2 regions of the Pseudoalteromonas sp. SD03 genome follow, and region 2 is predicted to be linked to the other one. Evidence: predicted binding sites of a transcription regulator. Region 2 holds the regulator's gene; the other holds the start of a gene.
The links. Region 2 encodes ArgR, which controls arginine synthesis, uptake and breakdown. Its sites were predicted from a motif close to ANTGAATANNTATTCANT; they were not measured.

Region 1 (8,664 bases), on a different replicon from region 2:
AAGCAAAAGCAGCTGGATTATAGACGCTTTTATAGACAGGGCAATTGATATTTAAATAATATTAATAACTAATAAAAATCAAAAGCTTAATATTTATAGTTTAGACTCATATGAAGAAAAAGCCGCGCTAAGTTGTTGCTTTACGTTATCGGGTAGATTTTTATTACAGGCGAAATATAAAGGGGCTTGATGGGCATTGATGGGCATAAGTAATTCGAGTTGTAATTTATTTAATAAATGAGATTGTTCATGGTTTATTCGCTGCGCTGGTATAACAACTAAATCAATACTCGAACTTCGGGTTTGGATTATCTTAAAAATATTATCAAAACTATTAAACAGCATTAAATTTTCGTTTTCTTTAAAGCCCTTTGAAAGTAAGTAATGATGGCTGTAGTTATCTTTTAAAACCGCAATACGGTATTGCTTTGCCTGCTCTAAATTAGTTAAGGAAATACCTTTGCTTTTAAGGGAGTAAAAATTAGTGTCAAATTGGGCAAGCTTAGCAAACCAAATAAAATTATGTTCCCGCTCAGGCGAACGAGAAATAGAAAATATACAGGTTTGGGGATCTCTCAGTGCAATATTGTAAGCCATACTCCAATCGTTTACAGAAATTGAATAATCAATACCTACGCTATCAAGCACTAATCGGACTTTATCGGCAGCATCACCTACTAAATTGTTATTCGCGTCCAGATACTGCGCAGGCGCGAAGTTCTCTGTTACAACAGTAAGTTTAGCCGCACAATGATGACTTACAATGAACAATAATACACAATACCACTTAGTCACAATAACCCACTATATAAAATTTAAGATGTTACTTTTTTGATAAAAGCAAATTTAATATAGCGGATTATTTACAAATAGCCAATTTTGACCTTTAGGATTAACGATTCATTGCTGCAATTAAGAATGCTGAAATTTTAGCGCCTTCTCTAAGCGTCGTCTCTGAGCTTGATTGACCCACTAATGAGCTGTCGGTAAACGGCGCGATTTCCATCATATCTGCACCGGTTATTGGAAACTCATCGGCAATGGCTGACAAAATATCAAGCGCATGCTGTGGTGTTAATCCATTTTCTTCAGGTGTACCTGTTGCTGAGGCAAATTGAGCATCTAGTGCGTCAATATCAAAGCTTACATACACTTCATCAACCTTGTCAGCCTTTAGTTGCGCGATTGTATCGGCAGCAACAGCGGCTGCGCCACGCTCAATAATTTCAGCAGCCCAGTGCTGTTTAACGCCAAAGGTACTTTCCCAATGTGATTTAGGCTTACCACTTGAGCGAATACCAAATTGAATTAAATGATGTGGCGCGGGTAAAAATTCTAAAATATGGGTACACCAAGAGCCAAAACATAAATCGATGCCTAAACGCTCAACCAATAAATCGGTGTGGGCGTCGAAATGAATAATAGCCGTACGCTTACCTTGGCTACGCTTTGCTTTTAAGTACGCTTTTGTCAGCGGGTAACTAATAGAATGATCGCCACCAATGCCAAAAATGCCTTTATCTTGGAATGTTGCATAAAAGCTGTCACATACATCTTCGGTAATAGACAGTGGACTTACGAAATGATCGTTATTGTCATTGCCATAAAGCGCTTTTTGGCAATTGGTAATTGTTGCCTCGTTTAAGTATTTATCGTGTAATAAATGCGGTATTACGCGCACATCACCTAAGTCAAATGAACGACACTGTGTTTGCTGGTCAATTAAAGCTGAACGTAAAAATAAAGGCCCCCAGTTTGCACCGCGTAAAATACCACCACCACAATCAGAGCTAATCCCCAGCATAACCGCTTTGTGGGGTGAGTTAGGTAATTCATTTAGCGAGTCACGCCATAAAGCATCGACATTTTCAGTTTGACCATATAATTTATTTCTGAGTGCTGCTTTGCGTTCTTTTGCCGTATTAACCGTGAATACACCGTCGCCAGGTGCACATAAACAGTGTTCAACTTTATTTTTAAATGCTTGAAATTGTGTGCTCATTGTAAACCCTTTTTCAATCTGAATATCTTGTCTATTATTGAGTAGTTATGCAAAACGACGAACGCTGAATAAATTAAAAATTAATTGTCTGTGGTTATAAAAATCACTGAACGTTGTGTTTTGCGAGGTTAGGTCAGCGGCAAAACAATACAAAACCTACTAACTAACCTTATGAATATAAACAATTTAAAATTTAGCTAACAACTCTTTTAGCTAGCTACTGGTTTGCTCTGAGGTATGAATATAGTGTCTGAGCAAACAAGTCAACTGGCTCATTTTGTTAGTAATTTTAGCCATTGATTGAATATTCAGAGTTGATGAATAAATCAATACGGACATCCGTCCTGTACTTCATTTAGGTTTCTCGTAATCATGTTAAATTGACAACAACTCTTATTAAAAAGGCTTAGTTATGGAAAAAGTATTTCACTTAGGACTGTGTATTGATGATTTAAAAGGTGCAAAACTGGCTATTGTTCCAGGGGATCCAGATCGTGCAGCACGCATTTCACAGTTCTTAGATAATCCAACCTGCCTTGCTCAAACGCGTGAGTTTCACATTTATTTAGGCCAATTAAACGGCCACTCAGTGGTTGTATGTTCAACCGGTATCGGCGGCCCTTCAACGTCAATTGCGGTTGAAGAACTGGCTCAACTTGGCGTACGTAGCTTTCTTCGCATTGGCACAACAGGCGCGATTCAGCCGCACATTAACGAAGGCGATATTTTAATTAGCCAAGCCTCAGTTCGTTTAGATGGCGCGAGTCAGCATTTTGCACCGCTGTGCTACCCTGCTGTTTCTGATTTTTTTGCCACTCAAGCGATGGTAAAAGCCTGTGAAAACCTAAACATCGATTTTCATATCGGTATCACCGCTTCAAGCGATACCTTCTACCCAGGACAAGAGCGTTATGATACGCATTCTGGTTATGTTCCTAAGTCATTACAGGGTAGCTGTGAAGAATGGCAAAAACTAGGCGTGATGAACTACGAAATGGAATCGGCTACTTTATTTACTATGTGTGCCGCTCTTGGCCTACAAGCAGCCTGTGTTGCAGGTGTATTAGTAAATAGAACACGTCAAGAAATTCCTAACGTAGACCACGGCGAGATTGAGAAAAAATCGGTTGCCGTGGTACTTGAAGCCGCTAAAGTGTTACTTGGCTAATGTTGCGCTAATAACCTCAAGTGTTGGCAAGCCAGTAAAGCTTGCTAACACGGCTTTTGCCACCCCTGATTGGTTTTCATGACCAGCCGTTTCTAATAACGTAACTGATTTAACTGTTTGCTTATCAAAGTTCAGTCCTGCTAAAAACAACTGACTCACAGCACTTTGTAATGGCGATAAACTCGGGCTGTACGCTGCATTTTCTGCATAGCTGCCATAAAAATCACCGTTTTCAAACGTACTTATTTTTACTGCACTGTAATTTTGGCTGTATGGCACATAAGCCGCTAAAGCATAGCTCATCAGCTTTTCATCAAGTTGTTTGTTTTCAAAACAATTAGTTTGCTCTGCTGGGTTAAATAAGCTGTGCTCATTGCCTAAATCGGTTGGTCCAAATGAATGAGGTAATAACTCTGCCAATTTAAAGTTTTGTGCTGGCAGTAAAATATCAAGCTCTTTCGCATCAGCGAGTTCATTCATAAATTGACGACAGTACCCACATGGGACATCACTAATCGCTATTTTAAGAATTTTTTTACCGCCATTTAACCAGGCATTATTAATTGCAGATTGCTCACCGTGCACCACTAAACTAAGTGCTTGATGGTCAAACTCAGCGTTAGCGCCAAAGTAAAAAGTAGTGTTTCCTTGTGAATCGAGCCCTTTTACAATTGCGCCGACATGAAATTTGGAAATAGGTGCAACGGAAAACTCTGAAGCCATAGGCACTAAGCCTTGTAATAATGCATCGTCGCTAACATTAAGCTCGGTGCAAAGCGCTTTAATATCGCTTGAATATAAAATACCGCGTTGAGTTTTTAATTGACTGCGTAGAGCTTGCGTTTGCGCTACGTTTAGAGAAATGTGTGAATTGCTAAGTGCTGTATTATGTTGCACTTTAAAAGTTGCTGAAGCCATAATAGTTTTTATTTGTTCAATGGCCAAGTAGTGTAAAAGGTTGGCAAACTAAATACCAGCCTATTCAACGTAAAAAAGGGAACACGTCGTGTGTTCCCTCTAAAACTAATCTAGTTTTGGATTAACCTGTATTACGCATACCCGCTGCAATACCGGTCATAGTGATCATCAAGGCATTGTCTATATCATTTTCATTGCCTTTATCATCGCCACGAGAACGACGTAATAACTCAACTTGTAATACATTAAGCGGGTCGGTGTATGGGTTTCTAAGCCCAATAGACTCTTTGATCCAAGGCTGATCAGCCAATAAGCTTTTTTGTGGGCTTAATGATTGCACTAACGTCATCGCCTCACCAAGTTCCTCTCGCAAGGCAACACCTAAAGGCTTATACATCTCTTCCACCAGCGCATTATCGTAATGCTCACTCAACCAGCTATCCGCTTTACTAAATACCATTTCTAGCATTTCTAAACGTGCTCTAAAGAACGGCCATTGCAAACTCATTTCGCTTAAGGTTTCAATTCCATATTTTTCAAGCGCGGCCTTAAGTCCGCTTAATGCACCTAACCATGCAGGTAACATTAACCGGTTTTGACTCCACGCAAAAATCCATGGAATAGCACGTAAGCTCTCAACCCCTCCATTTGGATTTCGTTTTGCAGGTCTTGAGCCTAACGGTAATTTTGACAATTCCAATTCAGGTGTCGCCATTCTAAAGTAAGGCACAAAGTTTTCATCGTGGCGCACCACATTACGGTAGTGCTGACACGACACATCGCTAATTAATGCCATTACTTCACGCCACTGTGATTTAGGCTCTGGTGGTGGCAATAAATTACTTTGTAGTACCGCACCTGCATAAATATTTAAGCTTTGTAATGCCACATTGGGTAATCCAAACTTAAAGCGGATCATTTCACCTTGCTCTGTTACCCTAAGCCCGCCTTTTAACGACCCCGGCGGCTGAGAATGCAATGCTTGTGCAGCAGGCGCACCACCACGTCCAACCGTACCACCACGTCCATGGAATAAAATAAGCTCAATACCGCGTTCATCCGCTAGTTGTACGAGCTTATCCATTGCCTCATATTGTGCCCAACCAGCAGCCATCATGCCTGCATCTTTGGCTGAGTCTGAATAGCCAATCATTACATTTTGGGTGTTTTTGATGTGTCCACGGTACCACTCGTTATTTAAAAGCGTAGTGATGACGTTGTGGCCATCGTTTAAATCGTCCAAGGTTTCAAATAAAGGCGCCACGGGCAGTTCAAAACCACAGCCAGACTCTTTAAGTAATAGCTGCACTGCTAATATGTCAGAGGCGGTTCGTGCCATAGATATAATGTATAAACCAAAGGTTTTTTCATCTTGCTGTGCAATAACATCAAAGGTGTCGAGCACCTCTTGCACTTCTGGACTTGGTTGCCAATGCCTAGGAATAAGCGGACGACGTGAATTTAGCTCTGTCAGTAAAAAAGCTTGTTTGTCTTGCTCTTCCCATTGATTGTAATCGCCAATACCTAAATGACGAGTTAATTCTGAAAACACATCGCTGTGTCTTGACGAATCCTGTCGCACATCCAGTTTTGCCAAACGCAAACCAAAGCTATTTACACGATGGATCACATCTAATAGCAAGCCATCAGCAACCACTTGCATATTGCATTTTAACAATGAGCGATAACACACCTCAATTGGGTGCTTAATTTGGTTAATATCAGTAATTAAATCTTGTGATTCTGTACGCTTATTTTTAATTTTAGCGCTTAAGTACATCACTGTTTCAGCCACTTGATTTTTAAGCTCTTTGAGCACGGCTCGATAAGGTTCAAACTCTTGCCCTGCCAGCTTAATAAGCTCATCGCTGGCATCAGACATAGAAAGTTCAGCACACAAAGTTTCTAAATCACGCTGGTATAAATCCAGCGCCATCCAACGGCCATGATCGAGTACTTGCTTTGTCACCTCGGCGGTTACAAACGGGTTACCATCTCGATCCCCCCCCATCCATGACGTAAATTCTATCGGACTGTAGTTAGCTGGTAGCTCAAGGCTCAAATGCTGTTTAACATGCTGGCTAAACTCACGTAAAAAACGTGGCACGGCATCCCATAAGCTATTTTCAATTACCGCATAGCCCCATTTAGCTTCATCAACTGGGCTTGGGCGAGAACGACGAATATCGTCGGTATGCCAGGCTTGGCTAATTAGCTGCGCAATTCGATTTAATATCGCTTCGCGCTCTTGCGCAAGGTTATCGGTACGCTCAAGCGACGCTAAACAATCGCTTAGTTCAACATGTTTATTAATAATAGTACGGCGAGTCACTTCGGTTGGGTGAGCGGTTAGTACTAAGTTTATGTGGAGTTTTGAGAGTGTGTCGGCTAAATGATTATGATTAAGCTGACCTTGTTCGGCCTTTGCTGCTAACGTTTTTAATGTTTGAGTGAGAGGATTTAGTTGGCAAAAACCAACATCATTAAAACGTGATACGGTATGAAACTGCTCTGCAACATTAGCTAAGTTTAAAAAATGATTAAATGAACGGGCAACCGGTAAAAGCTCCTCATCACTAAGCGCATGAAGTACATCAATTAACGCTTGGCGATCGGCTTCATTGCCACTGCGAGATGATTTTGATAAAGCCCGAATTTCTTCTACTTTATCTAAAATCTCTTGGCCTTGGGCATCTTTAATAGTTTGTCCTAATAATTGACCAAGTAGACTAACATTACCTCGCAAGGCGGCATATTGTTCACTCATTTCTAGCTCTCCTTCGTTTCTTGGAGACCTATTAATATCATTAAGCGGGAATATTTAATAGATCCATTTGCATCGCCTTGTCGTAAAAAAGCATATGTAAAATAAACACAAAGCGACAACATGATCATTTTTTACGATGGCAATTGCCCCCTTTGCAATGCAGAAATGCAACATTTAAAACGTGCCGATGTTGATCATAAAATTACACTAGAAGATTTAAATGCGGATGATTTTAGTGAGCGTTTTCCTGCAATCGATAAACAAAATGCCATGGATTTATTGCACGCCCAAACTGATAAGGGGCAGATGATTTACGGCTTAGACGTCACTTATCAAGCTTGGCGCACCGTTGGGAAATACCGTTGGCTTAAAATAATTCGTTTGCCAGTAATTCGCTTTTTTGCCGATCATGCTTACACTTTTTTTGCAAAATATCGTCACCACATTAGCCGTTTTTTAATGCCCAATGCGCAGTGTAGTAATGGTCAATGCAATATCAAATCTAAAGGTGAAAAATGAAAACAGTGATTTTATTTGGCGCCAGTAGCGCCATTGCACAATCCTACGTAAATCATTTAAATCAGCAAGCAACACAATTTAATATAATTTGTGTCAGCTCATCGAATATTGAGCATAATGATGACAAGGTAACCTATTTCCACAGCGACTACTCGGCGCAAAGCCTAAATGAGCTAACCCAGTCGTTAAAGTCACAACAAATTGGGCTTGCTCAGGTAATTATATTTAATGGTCAATTACATAACGACCAGCACATGCCGGAAAAAAAGCTCGAAGAAATTAACAGTGATTATTTTATGCAGCTTTTGCACTCTAATACACTTGTCCCCCTGCTGTGCTTACAAAGTATAGTGCCGCTGCTTAATCATAAAACTCACTGCACAATTACTGCTTTGAGCGCTCGTGTAGGCAGTATTAACGACAATAAATTGGGTGGCTGGTATACCTATCGCGCATCTAAGTCTGCGCTGAACATGTTATTTAAAACAGCCGCCATTGAACTTGCTCGTCGCGCTAAAAATACCAAACTTGTTTTATTTCACCCGGGTACTACAGATACACAGCTCTCTAAGCCATTTCAAAAAAATGTGCCCGCAGATAAACTGTTTACCCCTGACTTTGTTGCTCAGCAATTATTTAAATTTACTTACGAAAACCCACAGCTAGAACTCAACGGCGAACCTGCCTACCTAGATTGGCAAGGAAACACCATAAAATGGTAAGGAACAAACACATGCATTTTTCGAAAGACCGCATAGCCGCACTTGAAAAACATACCCGTACACACTTTATCAACTCACTTTCAGGGTTTAAAAGTGCAAACTTAATTGGCACACAAGACTTACAAGGTAATACTAATCTAGCCATTGTCAGTTCAGTTATTCATTTAGGCGCACACCCACCGCTAGTAGGCATGATAATGCGCCCGCACAGCGTACCAAGGCATACATTCGAAAATATTATAGAAACAGGTATCTATACCATTAATCAAGTAAACAGTGATATATACCAGCAAGCACACCAAACCTCTGCACGTTACGCCAAAGACGAGTCTGAGTTTAATGCAACGGGTTTAAAAACAGAGTACTTAAACGACTTTAAAGCGCCTTTTGTTGCACAAAGCCGACTAAAATACGCAGTAAAATTTGTTGAGAACCAGCATTTAGCTGTTAATGGCACTGAGCTGGTTATTGGCGAAATAATGGATGTGTACGTAGATAAATCAGCACTTCAAAGTGATGGCTTTTTAGACTTACAAGCCATCGATACCGTTGCAGTAACCGGATTAGA
Region 2 (8,664 bases):
GTTTTTTTAAGGAATCATCACAAAATATCGAGCTAATGCATTTTTTGTTGTACAATCTGCGCCGTTCACACATTAAAATTGGCTCGGAGATCAATGGATATAAAAGCTATCCAGGCGTTAATCGAAAGCGATATGAATGACGTCAATCAACTAATACATGCGCAAATGCGCTCAGATGTGGCGTTAGTTAATCAACTTGGTTTGTATATTGTTAACAGCGGTGGCAAACGTGTTCGCCCTATGTTGGCTATTTTGGCGGCTAAAGCGCTAGGTTACCAAGGCAAAGATCACATTACGCTAGCAACTATCATTGAATTTATTCATACCGCAACGCTTTTACATGATGATGTTGTAGATGAATCTAATTTGCGCCGTGGCACACCTACAGCAAATGCTGAGTTTGGTAATGCTGCTAGCGTACTGGTGGGTGATTTTATTTACACCCGCTCGTTTCAGCTAATGGTGGGTCTTGGTAAAATGCAAATAATGCAAGTACTGGCTGATGCAACCAACATTATTGCTGAAGGTGAAGTGCTGCAATTAATGAACTGCAACGACCCTGATACCACTGAAGCCAGTTATATGCAGGTTATTTATTCTAAAACCGCCAAGCTATTTGAAGCAGCGACGGGTCTTGCGGCCATTATTACTGATCAAGACGATAGTGTACTAGAAGCACTTAATTTGTATGGCATGCATTTAGGTACTGCTTTTCAGTTAGTGGATGATGTTTTAGATTACAACGCTAATGCCGACCAACTTGGTAAAAACATTGGCGACGATTTAGCTGAAGGTAAGCCGACGTTACCTCTTATATATGCAATGCAACACGGTAGTGAGCATCAAACACAGTTAATAAGAGACGCTATTGAGCACTGTAATGGTATGGAGCACCTTGACGAGATACTGGCTGCGCTCAAACATACCAATGCCCTTGAGTTCACAATGAAAAAAGCCGAGCAAGAAGCTAATAAAGCAATTGCCTGTTTAGATTGCTTAGCTGAGTCGAGTTACAAGCAAGCACTAATTAGCTTAGCTAGAATAGCGGTTGACCGCGACCACTAAGTAATACTGTGTAGATAATTCCGAGCAATAAAAAAGCCTGCAAATGCAGGCTTTTTTTATGGGTTAATTTTGGCTATTACGCCATAAAATCAACACCTTCTTTGATATCTTTTTTCAGCGTTTCAAGCATGTCATTTTTAGCTTGCTCTTCAAATGCGCTTAGAGTGCCGTAAGAAAGAATTTCTTCTACGCCATTTTTGCCTAAACGTACCGGGTGTGCAAAGTACTCTGCATCGCCATTTTCAACAGCAACGAATGCATAATCTACAACGTCTTCACCTTGTAAGCCTTTAACTAAAGACATACAAAAACGTGCTGCAGCAGCACCCATAGATAATGTTGCAGAACCACCGCCCGCTTTAGCATTAACTACTTCAGTACCTGCGTTTTGGATACGAGGAGTTAGTGTAGCTACTTCTTCATCAGTGAAAGTAACACCTTCAACTTGAGAAAGTAACGGTAGAATGGTTGTGCCTGAGTGGCCACCAATCACTGGTACTTTAACACTTGCTACGTCTAAGCCTTTAAGTTCAGCAATAAACGCTTCAGAACGGATCACATCTAAAGTTGTAATACCAAATACACGCTTAGCATCGTAAGTACCTGCTTTTTTGAATACTTCAGCAACAATAGGTACAGTTCCATTAACTGGATTAGTGATAATACCTACAAGCGCTTTAGGACAGTTAGCAACAATGCCTTCTGCTAATGTTTTAATGATACCAGCGTTAACATTAAATAAATCAGCACGATCCATACCTGGCTTACGTGGCATACCCGCTGGGATTAAAACAATATCACAACCTGTTAATGCTTTATCTAGTGCATCTGCACCAAAACCTTCAACTTTTACATCTGTTGGGATATGAGAAAGGTCAACAGCAACACCAGGAACTACTGGCGCAACATCATATAGTGATAATTCTGAACCAGCTGGTAAGCCTGTTTTTAATAATAAAGACAACGCTTGACCGATACCACCTGCAGCACCTAATACAGCAACTTTCATTGGAATTCTCCGTGATTTGAGGAAGGAAATATTTGTGGTTTATAAGATAAAGAAATTAGCGACTAAAAACAAATTTATCCTGCCTATTTTAGCTATATTTTCGACCATAGTTGTAAACTTTGCTGTTTAAACGCAGCAAAACCTAAACAACTGCTGCATAAATATGCATTTTTGTGTAGAATTTGCAGTATCGACAACATAACTAATTAGACACTATGCAACCACAAGACAAACAAGAAGCATTGGTAAAAGCCTTTAAAGCACTTTTAAAAGAAGAGAATTTTGGCTCACAAGGCGAAATAGTTGACGCATTAAAAGAACAAGGCTTTGATAATATTAGCCAAAGTAAAGTGTCGCGGATGTTAAGTAAGTTTGGCGCGGTACGCACCCGCAATGCAAAACAAGAAATGGTGTACTGTTTACCTGCCGAAATGGGTGTACCAACCGCTAAAAGCCCGTTACGCCAGTTAGTTATTGACATTATGCATAACGAAATGATGATTATTATTCGCACCAGTCCTGGGGCTGCTCAGCTAATTGCCCGTTTACTTGACTCATTAGGTAAAGCAGATGGCGTATTAGGAACAATTGCCGGCGATGACACTATTTTTATTGCGCCAGCGAAAGTATCAGAAATAGACCTCACATTAGAGCGTGTGCGTATTTTGTTTGATACGGTTTAAACTCGTTTGGTTATCACTGTTACGGCTATACTAATACGTAGCCGTTACTGGCTTGTTTTATAGCTGCTTTAGAAATCGCACTGAGGGTGCAAAAAACGCAGAGCCCATATCTGCTTGAGTAAAATCAAGCCAATGGTCGTAATACTCCCCCTGCCCTAATCGGCTATTGAGTACTTTCTCGAACGCATCCCCTTTAGCCGAGCACGTAATCATTAACATCCCCTGCTCATACACGTCGCCATAAGGCATACTTTGATTTAGTAATAATGCTTGCCCCTGTTCATCTTTTAATTCACTTCGGGTTGCATGGCTGCTTTCAAGTGCGGGGCTTATTAGGGTATTGTCGAGACGAGTACGCCCCATTATTTGTTCTTGTTCTTGCAACGACAAGTGCTGCCATAACGTTAAGTCATGCTTATAGCGCTGAACATGAATATAGCTGCCTTGATCTTCAAAGCTATCAGGCTTATTAACGAGGGCCGTTACCCGTTTTTGACGACCATGCGGAGTATCGCCCGCATAAATAAAACCATTAAAATCACGGCCATCTAGAAAACGAAAATTACGAATTTGCTCCACCAGCTCAACATCAGGGTTGAAAAGTTTTAATATTTGCAATGCAAACAGGTGGTTTACATCTTCTCTGTCTGAGCGGATTTGTACAAATAAATCGCATGGCCTTGCACTCATCACAAAATCGCTATGGGTGATATTAGGAAAGCTTTGCAGCTCACTTGGCATATAATCGGGCAGAATGTGTGGCCAATATTGCGCGCCAATGGCGACCATACAAGAAAGCATAGATTCAGAGAACTGATCACTAAACTCATCTTCAATATCGCTCACTTTTTTAAGCTTAGCGCGAAGTGATTCGTCGTGACCATCAAGTACATTAAAAAATAAGTGCAAACCGTGTAAGTTTGCTTCAGCACAAATCCCTGATTGCGCTTGCGCCATTGTTATTCCTTACTTTTTAGAGCAAAACACAGCGATTAATTACGATTCAAAAAAATTCACCGTGTGCGGTTTTATTTTTATTATAACCTGTTCATTAATTTCAAATGACTGGCCATACTGGGCTGCAACTTCTATTTCTTGCTCAGCAATAACCACAGTGTATACATAAGCAGAGCCAATAAAGCGACTACTTAATATACTAACCCGCTCAGATTGCTGTTGAGTATCGTTATTACTAGCAAGTTCAAGTTGATGCGGACGCACATAAATAACGCCCTTATCGGCCACGCCATACTGCTGTGGCTGTATTGATTCAACCACCCCAAACTGCGTTTGATATTCAGTGGCGGTTAATACGGTTGCGCTTAAGTATATGCCCTGACCCAGAAACTCTGCAACCTCCTTTGAACGTGGTTTAGCAAAAAGCTGTTCTGGCGTACCTTGCTGCGCAATTTTGCCTTGGTGCATAACCGCAAGTGTATCTGAAAAAGCAAACGCCTCTTCTTTTGAGTGAGTAACAAACACAGCCGATACTTGCTGCGCCTTAATAATGCGCCTAATGTCGGCAATTAACTCAAATCGTACTTGGGTATCAATATTAGAAAATGGCTCGTCAAGTAACAGTAAGCTAGGTTTATATGCTAATGCGCGTGCAATCGCTACTCGCTGCTGTTGCCCACCAGAGAGTTGATGAGGGAATCTATCGGCGCAGCCTACCAAGTGTACCAGCTTTAGCATTTCACTTACGCGTGCGTGTTTATCTGCTTTGCTCATGCCGCTTAGCCCAAACGCAATATTATTAGCCACCGTTAAATGCGGAAATAACGCATAGTCTTGAAACATCATGCCAATATTACGGTGCTCAGGTGAAACAAACGTATTAGCATCACTGACTAGCTTACCATCAATAAATACCTGCCCTTGTTTGGCTTCAATTAATCCTGCAATGGCTTTTAGTGTGGTGGTTTTACCGCAGCCACTGGCTCCGAGCAAACACACTATTTCGTCTTTACCTAAGGTTAAATCTAAATTATCTATCACCTTAGTCCCGTTATATGCATAGCTCACGCCTTGTAAAATCAAACTACTCATTTAGCTACGTTGCTCCATTGAACGGTTAATAAAATATAACGGAATAAACCCCACCACCACAATAAACAAAGCCGATATAGAGGCCAGCTCTAATTGTTCATCGCTTACATACTGAAACACATGAGTTGCTAAGCTTTCAAAATCAAAAGGCCTTAACAACAAAGCTGCGGGTAGCTCTTTCATACACTCGATAAAGACCAATAAACCGGCGGTTAATAAGCCTCGGCGTAATAAAGGTAAGTGCACTAAGCGTAATGTGCGCCCTTGGCTTTTTCCCATTGACTGGCTTGCCATATCAAGGGAGGGACTAATGCGTGAAAAGCTCGACTCAATAGCTCCGTGTGCAACGGCGTAAAACCGCACTATATAAGCAAAAATAATAGTGAGTAAGCTGCCAGTAAGTAATAAACCAATATCTAAATCATAAGGAACTAAAGTGCGGTTGATAGTATTTTCTAATAGGGTGAGTGGCAACAATACCGCTATCGCTAATACTGTGCCGGGTAACGCATAGCCCGTACTGGCCAAACGCCCGGGTATTAATGGATTTGTTTGTTTAGCAATGCGCTGATAAAACACCACTAAAACACTCAGTATAATAGTCACCACACTGACTACAGCCGCCACTTTTAAACTTTGCCATGCATAGCTAAAAAACTCACTATTCCACGCTTGATCAAAATACATAACTGCATATTTGAGCAATACAACCATCGGAATAATAAACGAAATAATTAAAATAAAGCTACAAAACCCCGTTGCTAGCCACGCAGACTTGCCTTTGAGGATATAAAGCGCCTCGCTGTTCACGCTCGATTGACGCTCAAATACCGCTTGGTTACGACGGCTAAAACGCTCGGTGATCAATGCTAAGAACAGCAATAACAACATCACCCCTGAAATTTTTGCTGCTGCAGTTAATGAATAATAGCCAAACCAGGTATCGTATACGGCAGTGGTTAATGTACTGACAGCAAAATAGCTTACGGTGGCAAAATCAGCCATGGTTTCCATGCTGATCAAAGCAAGTGCCGCTACAATGGCACCACGGGATAATACAAGGCTGACTTTAAAAAAGCTTTTCCATGCATTTAGCCCCATTAACTGACTGGCTTGGACTAACTTAAAAGATTGTTCTCGCAGTGCAGTTTTAAAAATTAAATATAAATACGGGTAGAGTACCAGCGCAATCATAACAATAGCCCCTGGTAAGGTGCGTATATCAAAAAACCAGTAATCACTTGGCGACTGCCAACCAAACCACTCTCTTAGAGTTATTTGTACCGGCCCCGCATAATCGAGTAAATCGGTGTACACATAAGCAATAATATAAGTAGGCATGGCAAGAGGCAGCATCAGTGCCCATTCAAATTGTTTTTTACCTGGAAAGCGACAATAAGCGGTGAGCCAACCCAGTGGTAACGCAATAAAGCAGCTAAGTAACCCTACACCTAAAACCAGTAATACGGTATTGCTTATATAGTCCCACAGTACGGTATTCCACAGGTGGGTAAATACCTCTGAGTCGCCTTGTAAAGATTCTAATAGTAGGAAAAACAACGGGGTCGACAGCAATAACCCAGTCGACCATGCAATAAGCTGCCATTTTGACAGCTGAAATTTATAAGTCATTAAAGATCGAACTTCACCTCATCAATTAGCTTAAGGGCTAACGGACGATATTTGCTAATTTCATCAAGCGGTAAGCTGTCTTCCTTAAAGCTTCCCCATGATGCAACCAAACTAGAAAGTTTCACACCTGGCTTAACCGGATACTCCATATTGAGCGAGGCATACATATTTTGCGCCTTATTGTCTGTCATATACTCTATGAGTTTCAAGGCATTTTCAGGATTTTTAGCATACTTAGTAATAACCGCACCCGATACATTTATATGTGATCCTCGGTCAGTTTGATTTGGAAAGTTAATATGAACGGCTTCAGCCCATGGTTTTTGTGCTTCGTCTTGCAGCATTTTTCCCAAGTAATAACTATTACCTAAGGCTAAATTACATAAACCTTCTTTAACCGCTTTAACTTGCGCTCGATCGTTACCTTGAGGTTTACGCGCTAAATTAGCTTTTACACCCTCAAGCCATGTTTTCGTCTGTGCTTCACCATGATGAGCAATCATAGAAGCCACAAGGCCTAAGTTATATGGGTGTTTGCCAGAGCGAGTACAAATTTGTCCTTTGTATTGCGGCTCAGCAAGCGCTTCGTAGGTAAGGTTAGGCAATGCGCCTAAACGCTCTTTTGAAGAGTAAACATTACGCACGCGCTTAGTGAGCGCTACCCACTGACCATCGCCATCACGAAATGCCGCCGGGACATTATTATTAACCAGCTCGCTTTCGATGGTTTGCGTAAGATTTAGCTCTTCTAATTGAATTAAAGCACTAAAGTTTGAGGTTAAAACTAAATCGGCTTTGCTGTGTTTACCTTCACGCTTAACACGTTCTATTAAGCCTTTTTTAGCAAACACCACATTGGTTTTAATGCCCGTTTGCTGTGTAAAATCGTCTAAAATAGGTTTAATTAAAAAAGGTTGTCGAAATGAGTAAATATTCACAACATCGGTTGCAACAGCCGGTGCTGAGGCAATTAACCCAACAACAAGCGCGAGTGTTTTTTTCATATTGTCTTACCTAACTAATAATTATTATCATTAATTTTACCGCGATGAACTAAAAAGTGCACACTTTATATAATCACTTCGTGATAAATACGCCCAAAAAAGAAAACCCTTGTAAGACATCTCTTACGCTTATGACAGCTAATGAGTAAAAACACTCTGTATAACACCACAAAAACATAGCAAGTCATTGTATTTTATATAATTTAAAAATATTTCATTTGTAAGAACCTAAACCATAAGCGGTTTTATCCTACATTTACTGCAAATCACTCTCTATAATTAACCCATAAATAAGCAACGACGCTTACCGAGTAAATAGAAACGGACTAACTACTCGAATACCAAGGTTTGGTTTTTAGGATAACAGGGATTTAAGGACAGGCTCAGGATGAGTATCGCAATGGAATGTTGCATAAGGGATAGCATCAGGATGATGCGTAATGGATAACAACACGAAAAAGTTGTTGCTAAAGGATAGGGAATAAAACGGACAGGCCTTAGGGCAACACAACGGAATGGTAGCAAAAGGAATGCACTCGGATGTGCAATAAGGATTGGTAATAGATTTTACCTTACAGGATGTTTTAGGGATTCATGGAGACAGGCCCGGATAGCCTATATTACATAGAACTAGAAAGTAATATTGTAATAACACGGATCGTAAAAATTGGAGTTGATTAGGTTCAATTGCAGGATGCAACAAAGTTAGAAGATTCCGCAAGCGCGACTAGAGATGGTTCGCGCTTTTCTTTTGCCTGAAAATCAGCGGTCAGCCAAGATTATATACATTCAAACTATGAACAAGCATTAAATCCAGCCTTTTCGTATCAACATCTTGCAGTTTATTCCGGCCTGCCTTTGTTGCGCTTACCGAGTAAATAGGCGTCGCGAAATTTGATAAAATGCTGTTCTAATTTAGTACTCGCATCAACCTCATTCGCTAATGCCAATACCATAATAGCCACTTCTGCCGTACCTAACTGGTGAGCATGGGGTGCTACACGTAATCGGTAATCTGAGAGCTTTTGTGCGGTAATAGAAAGCACGGGCAAATTATCTAGATAAGGACTTTTGCGGATCATTTTTTTAGCTTCACGCCATGTACCATCTAAAAATATAAATAAAGGCGTTTTACCTGCAACAGGCTCTACTTGCGTTACTACTCTATCTGTTTCAACATCTTCAGCAGGAAAAATCACAAAAGGCTGATATTTATCATTAT

Region 1: a site for ArgR is predicted at 2,039-2,056, ahead of ABZP26_RS17250 (arginase family protein). Genes of this name have one in related genera too.

What each region holds. Positions count from the first base shown of each region.
Region 1 covers NZ_CP162515.1:180,840-189,503, forward strand. The annotation lists gene ABZP26_RS17245 (ABC transporter substrate-binding protein) at 94-795, opposite strand; gene ABZP26_RS17250 (arginase family protein) at 893-2,002, opposite strand; gene udp (uridine phosphorylase) at 2,415-3,170, shown strand; gene cdd (cytidine deaminase) at 3,159-4,088, opposite strand; gene ppc (phosphoenolpyruvate carboxylase) at 4,210-6,855, opposite strand; gene ABZP26_RS17270 (thiol-disulfide oxidoreductase DCC family protein) at 6,976-7,374, shown strand; gene ABZP26_RS17275 (SDR family NAD(P)-dependent oxidoreductase) at 7,371-8,096, shown strand; gene ABZP26_RS17280 (flavin reductase family protein) at 8,108-8,664, shown strand, end outside.
Region 2 covers NZ_CP162514.1:3,023,946-3,032,609, forward strand. The annotation lists gene ispB (octaprenyl diphosphate synthase) at 94-1,065, shown strand; gene mdh (malate dehydrogenase) at 1,142-2,074, opposite strand; gene argR (transcriptional regulator ArgR) at 2,290-2,757, shown strand; gene ABZP26_RS14145 (Dyp-type peroxidase) at 2,815-3,714, opposite strand; gene ABZP26_RS14150 (ABC transporter ATP-binding protein) at 3,754-4,806, opposite strand; gene ABZP26_RS14155 (ABC transporter permease) at 4,807-6,438, opposite strand; gene ABZP26_RS14160 (Fe(3+) ABC transporter substrate-binding protein) at 6,438-7,442, opposite strand; gene ABZP26_RS14165 (tRNA-uridine aminocarboxypropyltransferase) at 8,285-8,664, opposite strand, start outside.